Regions from separate parts of the Pseudomonas sp. NY15181 genome, predicted to be linked through region 2. Evidence: riboswitches for the same ligand, from Rfam matches in the RefSeq annotation. Region 2 holds a riboswitch; the other holds the start of a gene.
The links. A riboswitch is a leader RNA that binds a small molecule or an ion and turns the genes downstream of it on or off. The one in region 2 is predicted to bind cobalamin.

Region 1 (7,090 bases), on a different contig from region 2:
CGAATCCACTCCGGCAGGCTGTCGCGCACCAGGTCGCGGTGACGCTGGCTGCCGATGCGGTTGGCGAGCACGCCGGAGAACGGCAGGTCCGGCTGGTAGGTGGCCATGCCGACCGCCAGGGCGCCGAAGGTCTGCGCCATGGACTGGCCGTTGATCACCGCCATCACCGGCACGCCGAAGCAACGGGCGAGATCGGCGGCCGAGGGCGAGCCGTCGAACAGCCCCATCACACCTTCGATCAGGATCAGTTCGGCCTCCTCGGCGGCCTCCCAGAGCAGCCGGCGGCTCTCGGCCTCGCCAACCATCCACAGGTCCAGCTGGTAGACCGGCGCGCCGCTGGCGCGGGCGAGGATCATCGGGTCGAGGAAGTCCGGGCCGCACTTGAACACCCGCACCTTGCGTCCGAGGCGCGTGTGCAGGCGCGCCAGGGCGGCGGTGACGGTGGTCTTGCCCTGGCCGGAGGCGGGCGCGGCGATCAGGAGTGCGGGGCAATGACGACTTTGCATCAATGGGACTCCATCATCGAGGCAAAGAGCGCCCTCACCCCAGCCCTCTCCCGGAGGGAGAGGGCGCCGTTCGGCGTGTCATCAAAGTACGGCGCTCGCCGGCCAGCACTTTGGACGGACGACACGGCAGCACAGTGGTTGATCAACTCAAACCATTGATGCATGAAGCACCCAACTGCCCCCTCTCCCCTTGGGAGAGGGTTGGGGTGAGGGCCAGCCACGAACATCAGAACTCCACCCCTTTCTGCGCCTTGATCCCGGCCTTGAAGGCATGCTTCACCAGGCCCATCTCGGTCACGGTGTCGGCCGCCTCGACCATCGCCGGCAGCACGCCGCGCCCAGTGGCGACCACATGCTGCATCGGCGGGCGGGCGGCGATATCGGCGAGCACGGTATCCAGCTCCAGGTAGCCATGCTTGAGCGCGATGTTCACCTCGTCCAGCACCACCAGGCCGACCTGCGGATCGCTCAGCAACCGGCGGGCGACCTCCCAGGCTTCATGGGCCTTGGCGATGTCGCGCTGGCGGTCCTGGGTTTCCCAGGTGAAGCCCTCGCCCATCACGTGGTAGCTGACCTCCTCGGGGAAGCGCCGGAAGAAGGCCTCCTCGCCGGTAGTGACGGCGCCCTTGATGAACTGCACCACGCCCACCTTCATGCCGTGGCCCAACGCGCGGGCGACCATGCCGAAGGCCGAACTGCTCTTGCCCTTGCCGTTGCCGCTGTGGACCAGGAACACGCCGCGCTCGCCCTGGGCCTGGGCGATCTTCTCGTCGACCACGGTTTTCTTGCGCTGCATGCGCGAACGGTGGCGCTCGTCCTTTTCCGGGGATTCGCTCATCGGTGTCTCTCCTCTCAAAGGGCCTGGTAGCGCACGCCGAAGAGTACGGCGCGGCCGGGCTGCTCATAGCCCAGGGTGGTCTGGTAGTCGGCGTCGAACAGATTGCTCAGGCGCGCCTGCAGGCGCCACTCCGGGCTCAACGCATATTCGCCGCGCAGGTCCAGGGTGGCGAAGCCGCCCAGGCGATTGCGGTTGGCCAGGTCGTCGTAGCGGCGACCCTCGGCATGCAGGCTGGCGCCCAGGCTCAGCGCGTCGAAGCGCCGGTCGAGGTCCAGGTTGAACAGTTGCCGGGCACGGCGCGGCAGGTCATTGCCGCGGCTGCCACTGGCGCGGCTTTCCGGGTCGAGCAGGCTGGCGTTGGCGTTCCACACCCAGTCGCGCCACTGGCTGCCCAGTTGCAGTTCGATGCCACGGATGCGCGCCTGGTCAATGTTGTCCGGCGCCCGCAGTGCCGAATCGTAGGCGATCAGGTCGTCGACCACCGTGCGGTACAGATTCGCCGCCCAGTGCCCCCAGTCGTGGCGCCCGTCCACGCCAAGCTCCACGCTGCGCGAGGTTTCCGCGTCCAGGTCGGGATTGCCGTAGCCGGGGTAATAGAGTTCGTTGAAGGTCGGCGCCTTGAAGGCCGTGCCGTAGCTGGCGAAGGCCCGTACGGCCTCGGTCAGCGCATAGCCCCAGGCGAGGTTGCCGGTGTTGCGGCTGCCGAACTGCGGGTTGTCGTCGTGGCGCAGGCTCAGTTGCCAGTCATGGCGCCCCGCGCTGCCCAGGTACTGGGCGAAGGTGCCGCGGTTGTCGCGGGAGGTCACCGCGTAGTCGGCGGAGCTGCTCAGCTCGTCCCGCTGCCAGTCGTAGCCCAGGGTCAGGGTCTGGCCGGGCGCGAGGTCCAGGTCGTTCTGCCAGGACGCGGTGTCGCGGCGGCTGTCGAAGCGCGAGTAGAAGGCACCGTCCTGGTAGGCGTCGGACTTGTCCTCGCTGCGCCCGGCGGACAGGCTCACGTGCCAGGGCTCCAGCGGGGCGAACCGCGCGCGGCCGCCGATCACCCGCTGTACGCCGTCGTTGTAGGCGTCGAAACCCTGGGTGCGGCGGCTGTTCACCGTGTCGAAGTCGTTGTGCGAGTCGCTCTGCAACAGGCTGCCATCCAGCTCCAGACCGCTGTCGAAGCGGTAGCCCGCGCGCAGCGAACCTGAGAGGTTGCGGTAGCCGTCGCTGTCCGGCTCGTGGCCGCTGGCGCCGTTGGCCTTGGCGTCGATGCCGGCGGTATCCAGGCTGGACACGCCCAGGGCGAACCAGCCGCGCCCGTTGCCGGCCGAGGCCCCGGCGCTGCCTTCATAGGTGCTCTGGCTGCCCGCCCCTGCGTAGGCCCAGGGCTTGAAGCCCTGCTCCACGGCTTGGCGGGTGAAAATCTGGATCACCCCGCCGATGGCTTCGGAGCCATACAGGCTGGAGCGCGGCCCGCGCACCACTTCGATGCGTTCGATCAGCGCCACCGGGAGGTCCTGCAACGACGCGCCGCCGGAGGACACCGAGCCGGCCTTGACGCCATCGATCAGCACCAGCACATGGTCGGATTCGCTGCCGCGCAGATACAGGTTGGTGGCCTTGCCGGGCCCGCCGTTGCTGCTCAGTGAAATGCCCGGCAAGCGCCGCAGCAGGTCGGGCACCGACTGCGCCTGGGCGCGTTCGATGTCCGCGCGGTCCAGCACGCTGACTGAGGCGAGGCTCTGTCCGGTGCGTTGCTCGGTGCGCGTGGCGGTCACCAGTTGATCGTCGAGCGCCAGCGGCGTTTCGTCGGCCGCAAGGCCGATACAGGAAAAGCCGCCCAGCGCCAGCGCTGTCGGCCAAGAGAATAAATGCTTCACGTTAACTTACTCCGCCGCTCTCACCCGCGCGGCTCTGACCCGAAAAGGCAGGCGGAGGACGGTAACGCGCCGGCAGCTGGCCGGAGCGATCGACAGCGCCTCCCGCGATGCCATGGCTTGCAACAGGCCGGTCTCCGGGCTTGCGAGTGGGGCCGTGAGAGGCTCCTGAAACCGCGCCTTCCCATGCCGAGGGCACAGTGGCGAAATGCGGCTCGATGCTCGCTTACCGTTGCGGGGGCAGCGCCGGACTGGTCGGACCGCATGGCCCGAATTCACCGGCTTCCCTGTTTCACCCCCGACTCACGCCGGGGGCACCTGAAGCAGGCGCGCAGCTTAGAGGCTCGCGGCCTGGGGCGTCAATTGAACAGGCTGTCGCGCCCTCCGACGAGGCCCGTGCCAGAGCGTCCAAGGGAGGAAACATAAGTCAACTGGTTGCACCGCAGAACTTCGCTAGAATGCGATTCATGACGACAACCGCCCAGCCCGGCCAACTCCAGCTCGATAGCCGTTCCAGCCCTCCCCTGATGCACGTCAGCGGCGACTGGACGCTGGCGCATTTCAGCACCCTGGAGTCCCAGGTCGCCGGCGTGCGTCACGGTGACCAACCCGCCGCGCTGGACTTCAGTGGCCTCGGCGCCCTCGACACCGCTGGTGCGGCGCTGCTCGCCGAAGTCATCGGCGGCGCGCGCATGGACCAGCTCGACCAGATCACCCGCAACTTGCCCGCCGAGCGCCTGGCCCTGCTGCGCACCGTGGGCAGCGCCATCACCCAGTGCCGTCTGGACGAACGCAAGCCGCCCCCGGGCAACGCCATCGTCGATGTCCTCGAACGCATCGGCATCGCTACCCTAGCCTTCCGTGGCCATGTGATCGGCGGGTTGGGCTTCATCGGCCTGACCCTGCAGACCCTGGCGCGCACCTTGTTGCGCCCGCGTCGCTGGCGCTTCACTTCGCTGGCCGCACACATGGAGCAGACCGGGCTGGACGCCGTGCCCATCGTCGCCCTGCTCACCTTCATGGTCGGCGCAGTGGTGGCCTTCCTCGGCGCCACGGTGTTGAAGAAGTTCGGCGCGGCGATCTACACCGTCGACCTGGTCGGCTTCGCCTTCCTCCGCGAATTCGGCGTGCTGCTCACCGCCATCCTCCTGGCCGGCCGCACCGCCAGCGCCTTCACCGCGCAGATCGGCTCGATGAAAGCCAACCAGGAGATAGACGCCATCCAGGCCCTGGGCATGGACCCGGTGGAACTGCTGGTGCTGCCACGGGTGCTCGCCCTGCTGCTGACGCTGCCGATGCTGACCTTCCTGGCGATGATCTCCGGCATCTTCGGCGGCGGCGTGGTCTGCGCCCTGGCACTGGATATCTCGCCGCGAATGTTCCTCTACATGCTGCAGAACGACATCGCCGTGCAGCACTTCCTGGTGGGCATCGTCAAAGCCCCGGTGTTCGCCTTCATCATCGCCGTGATCGGCTGCCTGGAAGGCTTCCGCGTCAGCGGCAGCGCGCAGTCGGTGGGCGAGCACACCACCTCCAGCGTGGTCCAGTCGATCTTCGTGGTGATCCTGCTGGACGCGGTGTTCGCCCTGTTCTTCATGGAGATGGGCTGGTGAGCGAGCCAATCATTGTCGTCCGCGACCTGGCCAACCGCTTCGACAGCCACGCCGTGCACGAGCACCTCGACCTCGACGTAATGAAGGGCGAGATCCTCGGCGTGGTCGGCGGCTCGGGCACCGGCAAGTCCGTGCTGCTGCGCAGCATCATCGGCCTGCGCCAGCCCAGCGAAGGCAGCGTCCACGTGTTTGGCCAGAACCTGCCAGCGCTATCCCCGCTTCAGCGTTCGAAGGTGGAACGGCGCTTCGGCGTGCTGTTCCAGAACGGCGCGCTGTTCTCCTCGCTGACCGTCAGCGAGAACATCTGCCTGCCGCTGATCGAGCACGCCGGGCTGTCCCGAGCCGATGCCGAGTTCATGGCCAAGGTGAAGATTTCCCTCGCCGGCCTGCCACCGGATGCCGGCGCCAAGTACCCTGCCGAGCTCTCCGGCGGCATGGTCAAGCGTGCCGCCCTGGCCCGCGCCCTGGCGCTGGACCCGGACATCCTGTTCCTCGACGAGCCCACCGCCGGCCTCGACCCCATCGGCGCGGCGGCCTTCGACCAACTCATCCTGACCCTGCGCGACGCCTTCGGCCTCACCGTGTTCCTGGTCACCCACGACCTGGACACCCTCTACACCATCTGCGACCGCGTCGCCGTGCTCTCGCAGAAACGCGTACTGGTGGTCGGACCGCTGGAACAGGTCGCCGGCACCGACGACGCCTGGGTGCAGGACTACTTCCACGGCCCGCGGGGCCGTGCCGCGCTGCAGGCCACAGAGCACCTGCGGGAGGAAAACTGAATGGAAACCCGTGCCCATCACGTGCTGATCGGCCTGTTCACCCTGATCGTCTCGATCGGCGCACTGCTTTTCGCGCTATGGCTGTCACAGTCGGCCAACGACCAGAAGTTCAAGTTCTACGACGTGATCTTCAACGAGGCGGTGAGCGGCCTCTCCGAAGGCGGCTCCGTGCAGTACAGCGGCATCCGTGTGGGCGACGTGGTGTCCCTGCGCCTGGACCCGAACGACCCGAGCAAGGTCAGTGCGCGCATCCGCGTCTACGAAAGCACGCCGATCCGCGAAGACACCCGCGCCAAGCTGGCACTGACCGGCGTCACCGGCCAGTCCATCATCCAGCTCTCCAGCACCGCCCAGAACAGCCCGCCGCTGGTCAGCAAGGACGGCAGCATCCCGGTGATCAAGACCATTCCGTCGCCACTGGCCAAATTCCTCGCCAACGGGGGAGACATCGCCGAAAACATCAACAACCTGCTCACCAACACAAGCCGCCTGTTCTCCCAGGAAAACGTCGACCACATCAGCCGCACCCTCGACCATATCGATCAGGCCACCAGCGTGCTTGCCGAGCAGCGCGCCGACATCCGCCAGACCATCAAGGAAATGGCCGCTGCCAGCGAGCAGGCGCGCATTACCCTGGCCAACGCCAGCGCATTGCTCGAACGCGCCAACCAGACCCTCGGCAGCCGCGGCCCGGCCATCCTCGACGACACCCAGAAGACCCTGGCCGCCCTGCGCGCCAGCAGCGAGCGAGTCGAGCAACTGCTCAACAACAACTACGACGCGGTGAACGGCGGCTTGGGCGGACTGGGCGAAATTGGTCCGGCGGTGCGAGAGCTGCGCGCCACCCTGGAGGACTTGCGCGGCGTCACTCGCCGACTGCAGGAAAACCCCACCGGCTACCTGCTCGGCCGCGAACGCAACAAGGAGTTCCAGCCATGACCGCCCTCCCCCGCCTGCTGGGCGTCGCCGCCCTGCTCGGATTGCTCAGCGCCTGCTCGATTCTCCCGGAAGCGGAAACCCCGGACTTCTACCTGCTGCCGGCGACCCAGCAACCGACGCGCAGCAACGCGGCGGTGGACTGGTCGCTGCGGGTCAGCGCCCCCAGCGCGAGCCTCGCACTGGACAGCAACCGCATTGCCGTGATTCCGCAGGGCAACCAGATCAGCAGCTACCAGGGCGCGCGCTGGAGCAACCGCGCCCCGGGCCTGCTGCGCGACCGCCTGCTCGACGCCTTCACCGCCAACGGCAGCATCCGTGCTCTGAGCAGCGACGAAGCCAGCCTGCAGGCCGACCTCGACCTCACCGGCGAGCTGCGTGCCTTCCAGAGCGAGTACCAGGGCGACAAGCCGGTCGTGCACATCCGCTACGAAGCGCGCCTGGTGCGCACCCTTGGCCATCGCATCGTAGCCTCGCGCAGCTTCGAGGTCCGCCAGGCGGTGGATGGCAAGCAGGTCGCGCAAGTGGTCACCGCCTTCGGCAAGGCCAGCGACCAGCT
Region 2 (7,090 bases):
AGCGGCACCACGGCGCTGCCATCTTCGGCGACGGCCAGCACCGGCGGCTCCGCGCCTTTCTCGGTGAGCAGCGGGGCGAGAGTACGGATGACGATGCCGGCGGCGCACAGGGCGATGATCGGGGTGTCGTCGCGGTACAGCTGACGCAGGGTCTCGCCGAAGTTTGCGTAGGACTCGTCGGCACCTTCGACGCGGTCCTTCAGGCCCAGTACGCGTGCCTGTGGATAAACGCCCTGGACGCGTCGCGCAGTGGCCAGCGCGCCCTGGCCGAGAATGACGATGGCGGCGCGCATCAGCCGTTCCACCGCTGGCCGGGGATGACGATCATCGAGAAGTACGGCGAGGCCATCGGGTCCACTTCATCCAGCGCCACGATGCGCTGCTCGCGCATGGTCGCCCGCTCGACGTAATGGGCGCCGCCGTCGCGGCCCAGCTCGCGCAGCACGCGGCGGACCTTGTCGAAGTTGCGGCCGAGCTTCATCACCACCGCCGCGTCGGCGTCGGCCAGGCGACGCTTGAGCTCTTCTTCCGGCAGCACGCCGGAGAGCACCGACAGGCTCTGGTTGCGGTACACCAGCGGCACGCCGAGCACCGCCGCGCTGCCGAGCATCGAGCAGACGCCGGGTACGACTTCGGTGTCATACCGCTCTGAAAGACGGTCATGCAGGTACATGTAGGAGCCATAGAAGAATGGGTCACCCTCGCAGATCACCGCCACGTCGCGGCCGGCATCCAGGTGCGCGGCCACTTGTTCAGCGGCGGTGTCGTAGAAGTCGCTGATCACCCCTTCGTAGGTCAGAGGCGGCTCCAGCTTTTCGGTGGTTACCGGGTAGACCAGCGGCAGGCGCTGCTGCGATTCCAGCAGGTGTTCCGCGATGATGGCGAAGGCGTTGCCGCCCTGGCCGGCGTGGTGCTTGGCCTTGGCCACGAAGTAGCCGATCACCGGGGATGCGCGCAGCAGGCGCAGGGCCTTGAGGGTCAGCAGTTCCGGGTCGCCCGGGCCGACGCCCAGGCCGATGAGGCGGCCGGTCATCATTCCACCTCCGTGGCCAGGGCGTTCACCGCCGCGGCCGCCATTGCGCTGCCGCCACGGCGGCCGCGCACGATCACGTAGGGCACGCCACGGCTGTCGGCGGCTAGGGCGTCCTTGGACTCCATGGCACCGACGAAGCCCACTGGGAAGCCGAGGATCAGCGCCGGTTTCGGCGCGCCGGCGTCGAGCATTTCCAGCAGGTAGAAGAGGGCGGTCGGTGCGTTGCCGATCACCACCACGCTGCCTTCCAGGTGCTCGCGCCAGTGCTCCAGCGCCACCGCCGAGCGGGTGTTGCCCAGCTCGCGGGCCAGCGCCGGTACGTCCGGATCGTTGAGCGTGCAGATCACCTCGTTGTGCGCCGGCAAGCGCGCGCGGGTGATGCCCTCGGCGACCATCCGCGCGTCGCAGAGAATCGGCGCGCCGGCGGCCAGCGCGGCGCGGCCGATGGCCCCGGCGCCTTCGGAGAAGCGCAGGTCCTGCACCACGTCGACCATGCCGCAGGCGTGGATCACCCGCACGGCGAGCTTCTCAAGGTCGGCGGGGATGCCGGAGAGGTCGGCCTCGGCGCGAATGGTGGCGAAGGATTGGCGATAGATCGCCTGGCCGTCGCGGATGTAATCAAGCATCGGTGGGAGCTCCGGGCGCGGCGAGCAGGTCGCTCGCGGCATCGAGGGAAAGGTTGCGCGCCAGCGGCTGGCCGAAGCCGGCCACGCCGTCGGCGCGACGGAACAGGTCATAGCGGCCGTCGGCAACGGCCAGCAGGGTGTAGGGGGCGACGTGCGCGGCGGCGCAGGAGCGCGGGCAGCCGCACAGGTGCACGCCGGCGGGCGGCGCATGGCGCAGGCGTTCGGCCAGGCGCAGGGCATCGGCCTTGGTGTCGGCCAGCCCGCGCGCGCAGCCGCTGGAGCCGCTGCAGGCGACGATGCGCGACAGCGCTTGGGCGGCATCGATCACCAGACCGAGATTGGCCAGCGCAGCGAGCACCACAGCGGCGTCGGCCTGCGCCACGTCGGGGAGGATCAGACTTTGCCAGGGCGTCAGACGCAGCTGTCCGCCACTGAAGCGTTCGGCCAGGTCGGCAAGGGCGAGCAGGGTGGTGCTGTCGAGGCGTCCGAGGGCGAATCCCGCGCCGACGAGGGAGCGCTCCGGCTGGCGCTGGGGATGAATCCCGAGGTGCGCAAAGGCTGTCGGTGAAGGGCGGCGCCAGTTTTCCACGCGCGGGCCGAGGTGCAGCGGGAAGGGTAGGCGTTGTTGCAGGCGCTCCTGCAGCACCTCGTCAGAATGCATTTCGCGCAGGTGGCGCATGCGCGTCTGGCCATCGCTGGCGAGATCGAGGAACAGGTGCAGCAGGGTTTCCACCAGCAGCGGTACCTGCTCGGCGGTGACGGCGGCGAGGGCGGGGCAATCCGTCTCGTTTTGCGGCGGACAACCGGCCAGGCCGAAGGCGAACAGCGGCGCCGCATCGTTGGACATGGCCGACAGCCAGATGTCGTTGGGGTGCTCCAGCATCGCCAGCGACTCGCCGCCGTCCAGCTGCACGCCGAACTTGGGCGACAGGCCATGGAAGCGCGGCGTGCGCTCCAGCAGGTCGAGCAGTTGGCGCGCCAGCGGGCTTGCGTCGAAGGCGGTGTCCAGGCCAAGGGCCGGGCTGACCAGCAGGTTGCGCACGTCGTCCGCCGCCAGTTCGCGCGGGCCCAGGCCGGCGGCGAGCAGTTCATGGCTCAGCGCATTTTCGGCGCCGGCCTGTACGCCACGGATCTGCAGGTTGGCGCGATTGGTCGCCTCCAGCACGCCGTCGGCGTGGCGCTCGGCGGCCCGGGCGATGGCGCGTGCGGCGTGGGCGTCGAGTTGTCCACAGGGCAGCTTGATGCGGCAGATGCCGCCATCGCGGGAGGCGACGATGCGCAGCAGGCCGGGGCAGGCCGATGGACGGACTGCGGGCGCCGAATGGGTGGAGCGTGCGGACGAGTCGTGCACTTGGGTCACCAGGGCTGGGTCGCGGTGACCTGCGAGTCCCCGAGGGGACTTCACGACACCGATACACCCCGCTCGATGTCCGCACGCGCGACTGGTCTCGTCGGCAGGTCTCCTGGCTGACAGGTCGTCATCCTGCGCGGCCTTCCCGGTTGCCCAGTGGCCAGATCGACCGCATGAAAGGGATCATCATGCTGTCGGATTGCGCGGACTCGCTGCTTACAGTTGCGGGGGCAGCCACGGTTTTTCCGTGTTCCCTCTTCGGCTCTCGGACGCATTGCCTTAAAACAGCGAAGCATCCTACGAGCACCGACGATGCGGGTATTATGCCTGCTTTGCCCGAGGGCGGAACAAGCCTGCCCGTCGGATCGATCGCCGCACCCCTTCAGAGGAATTCCCATGACGCCCTGGCTGACCATCGTCGGCATCGGCGAGGACGGTTACGCCGGCCTCGGCAAGGCCGCGCGCCGTGCGCTGCTCGCCGCCAGCGAAGTGATCGGCGCGCCGCGTCAGCTGGAGCTGCTGCCGCATTGCCTGGGCGCCCGCCGCCAGGCCTGGCCAAGTCCGTTCAGCCTGGAGCCGGTGCTGCGCCGGCGCGGTGAGCCAACCTGCGTGCTGGCCAGTGGCGACCCGATGCTGTTCGGCGTCGGCGCGAGCCTGGCCCGTCAGATTCCACCTGAGGAAATGCTCGTGTTTTCCGCTCCTTCCTCCGCCTCGCTGGCCGTAGCGCGGTTGGGCTGGGCGCTCCAGGAGTGCACCTTGCTGTCGCTGGTGGCGCGACCGTTGGCGGCGCTCAATGCGCAGCTCCATGACGGCGCGAAGCTGCTGATCCTCAGCAATGACGGCGAGAGCCCTGCGGCGATCGCCGCGCTGCTCCGCGAACGCGGTTTCGGCCCGAGCCGGATCCACGTGCTGGAACACCTGGGAGGCGAATCCGAGCGGCGCATCGATGGCCTGGCCAGCGACTGGTCGCTGGGCGAGACCGCCGCCCTGAACCTGGTGGCGGTGGAGTGCGTGGCGGGTGCCGACGCCGTTCGCCTGCCGCTGACCACCGGCCTGCCGGACGACGCCTTCCGCCACGACGGCCAACTGACCAAGCGCGATGTGCGCGCCGTGACCCTGGCGCGGCTGGCGCCCAGGCCGGGCGAGCTGCTCTGGGACGTCGGCGCCGGTTGTGGCTCCATCGGCATCGAATGGATGCGCGCGCACCCGAGCTGCCGCGCGCTGGCCATCGAAGCCAACGACGGGCGCCAGGAACACATCCGCTTCAACCGCGACGCCCTTGGCGTACCGGCATTGCAGCTGGTCTGCGGCGCGGCGCCGGAGGCCCTGCAAGGACTGGAGCGCCCCGACGCGATCTTCATCGGCGGCGGCGTGACCGTGCCCGGCGTCCTCGAACACTGCTGGGAGCAACTCAAGCCCGGTGGCCGCCTGGTGGCCAACGCCGTCACGCTGCAGAGCGAGGCGCTGCTGGTGAGCTGGCGCGAACACATCGGTGGCGAACTGACCCGCCTTGCCGTGGCCCAGGCCCAGCCGCTGGGAGGTTTCGATACCTGGCGCGCGGCATTGCCGATTACCCTGTTGGAAGTCTGGAAACCGCGGGCCGACTGAACCATGCGCTCCACTATGCGAGAAGAGACTCCCGAAGAACCCCGCCCGCTGCGCAGCGGCTACACCACCGGCAGCTGCGCCACCGCCACCAGCCTCGCGGCGGCGCGCCTGCTGCTGACCGGCGAGGCCAGCGACGCGGCGCAGATTGCCTTGCCCAGGGAACGTATCGCCACCCTGCGCCTGGAGTTCTGCCGGCTGATCGATGGAGGCGCGGAGGCGGGTACGCTGAAGGATGCCGGTGACGACCCGGATGTGACACACGGCGCGTTGGTCTTCGCCCGCGTCGCCTTGAGCGCCGAACCGGGCGTGCGCTTCCATGCCGGCGAAGGCGTCGGCACCGTGACCAAGCCCGGCCTGGTGCTCGCGGTGGGTGAACCGGCGATCAATCCGGTGCCGCGCCAGATGATGGGCGACAACCTCGCCGCGCTGGCGGCCGAATGCGGTTACACCGGTGGTTTCGACGTCACCATCGGCGTCGAGGGCGGCGCCGAGCTGGCGCTGAAGACCATGAACCCGCGCCTGGGCATCCTCGGCGGGCTGTCGATTCTCGGCACCACCGGCATCGTCCGGCCGTTCTCCTGCTCGGCCTACATCGCCTCGATCCAGCAGGGCATCGATGTCGCCCGCGCCAACGGTTTCCGCCACCTCGCCGCCTGCACCGGTAACGCCAGCGAGGATGCCATGCGCCGCCACTATGGCTTCGACGACACCGCGCTGATCGAGATGGGCGACTTCGCCGGTGCCGCGCTCAAGCACCTGCGCAAGGCACCGGTGGAGCGTTTCAGCCTCTGTGGCGGCTTCGGCAAGATCAGCAAGCTCGCCGCCGGCCACATGGACCTGCACAGCCGTCACTCGAGCATCGACCTGCCGCAGCTGGCGGAGTGGGCGGCGGAGATCGGCGCATCGGCGGACCTGCAACAGCGCATGCGCGCGGCCAACACCAGCCAGCAGGCGCTGGCGCTGTGCCGCGCCGAGGGCATCGCCCTGGGCGACGCCGTCTGCGCCCGCGCGCTGGCCTTCGCCCGGCGTATCGTGCCGGAAGCCGTCCGACTGGAAGTCTTCGCCATCGACCGCCAGGGCAACCTGGTCGGCGAGGCCCTGGAGAGTCGATGACACGTGTCCTGCTGTTGGGCGGTATCGGCGAGGCCCTGGCCATCGCCCGGCGCCTCGGGCCGCAGCATCTCTACAGCCTTGCCGGGCTGGGCAAGGTGCCGGACGACCTGGCCTGTGCAGTGCGCGTCGGCGGTTATGGCGGCGCGGAAGGACTGGCTGCGTTCATCCGTGAACAGGGCTTCGATCTGCTGCTCGACGCCACTCATCCCTATGCCGCGCAGATCAGCGCCAACGCCGCGCGCGCCTCGCACTTGGCCGGCGTGCCCTGCTGGGCGCTGCGTCGCCCGGGCTGGCAGGCGGGAGCGAAAGACGATTGGCGGGAAGTGGCCGACTGGCCGGCGCTGATCGAAGCGCTGGAAGCATTCCAGCGCCCGCTGTTTACCCTGGGCCGCGAGCCGCTGGAGCATCTGGACGAGATTCCCGCGCACCAGCACTGGACCGTGCGTTGCCTGCAAAGCCTGCCGGGTAATGCGCGCGCCGATGTGCTGGGTGCGCGCGGTCCCTTCACCCTCGACGGTGAGCGTGAGCTGTTCGCCCGCCTCGGCACCGATGTGCTGGTCAGCAAGAACAGCGGCAGCCAGGCCACCGAGCCGAAGCTGCAGGTCGCCCGCGAACGCGGCGTGCCGGTGCTGATCCTGGCGCGGCCGCAACTGCCGGAGGTTACGCGGGCGTTCGAGAGTGTCGATGCGCTGTGGATGGCGCTGGAGCCACTTCTGCGCGCATAACGCGGGGCCGGTGATCCGAGGCTTTCTCCATCATCGCGCCGGCCCTATGCTGGCCCTGGTTATCACAGGGAGTGACTCATGCTGCGAATCCTCGGACGCGCCTCTTCGATCAACGTGCGCAAGGTGCTCTGGACCTGCGCCGAACTGGACCTGCCCTACGAGCGGGAAGACTGGGGCTCGGGCTTTCGCTCCACCGCCTCGGCGGAATTCCTCGCGCTCAATCCGAACGCCATGGTGCCGGTCATCGTCGATGGCGACTTCGTGCTCTGGGAGTCCAATGCCATCTGCACCTACCTGGCGGGCCAGTACCCGCGCAACGCATTGCTGCCGACCTCGCCGCGCGAGCGGGCGCGGGTGGAGCAATGGATGGGCTGGCAGGCCACCGAGCTGAACAACGCCTGGCGCTACGTGTTCATGGCCCGGGTGCGCAACAGTCCGAGCCACACCGATGAGGCGGCCATCGCCCTGAGTACGGCGCAGTGGAACCACTGCATGTCGATCCTCGATCAACAGTTGCGGGGCACCGGCGCCTTCGTGGCCGGCGAGCGTTTCAGCCTTGCCGATATCGTGCTCGGCCTGTCAGTGAACCGCTGGTACCTGACGCCCATGCAGCGCCCGGACCTGCCCGCCGTGG

Region 1: linked by a shared signal. The riboswitch ahead of btuB (TonB-dependent vitamin B12 receptor) and the one ahead of cobG (precorrin-3B synthase) in region 2 are both predicted to bind cobalamin.

Annotation. Positions count from the first base shown of each region.
Region 1 is NZ_JBLUPT010000003.1:260,755-267,844, reverse strand. It holds gene ACNFBT_RS09830 (cobyrinate a,c-diamide synthase) at 1-506, opposite strand, end outside; gene cobO (cob(I)yrinic acid a,c-diamide adenosyltransferase) at 733-1,344, opposite strand; gene btuB (TonB-dependent vitamin B12 receptor) at 1,359-3,203, opposite strand; cobalamin riboswitch at 3,311-3,537, opposite strand; gene ACNFBT_RS09815 (ABC transporter permease) at 3,668-4,813, shown strand; gene ACNFBT_RS09810 (ABC transporter ATP-binding protein) at 4,810-5,595, shown strand; gene ACNFBT_RS09805 (MlaD family protein) at 5,596-6,534, shown strand; gene ACNFBT_RS09800 (ABC-type transport auxiliary lipoprotein family protein) at 6,531-7,090, shown strand, end outside.
Region 2 is NZ_JBLUPT010000005.1:43,799-50,888, forward strand. It holds gene cobJ (precorrin-3B C(17)-methyltransferase) at 1-293, opposite strand, end outside; gene ACNFBT_RS13885 (precorrin-2 C(20)-methyltransferase) at 293-1,036, opposite strand; gene ACNFBT_RS13890 (precorrin-8X methylmutase) at 1,033-1,659, opposite strand; gene cobG (precorrin-3B synthase) at 1,652-3,010, opposite strand; cobalamin riboswitch at 3,095-3,336, opposite strand; gene cbiE (precorrin-6y C5,15-methyltransferase (decarboxylating) subunit CbiE) at 3,407-4,618, shown strand; gene ACNFBT_RS13905 (cobalt-precorrin-5B (C(1))-methyltransferase) at 4,634-5,731, shown strand; gene ACNFBT_RS13910 (cobalt-precorrin-6A reductase) at 5,728-6,456, shown strand; gene ACNFBT_RS13915 (glutathione S-transferase family protein) at 6,535-7,090, shown strand, end outside.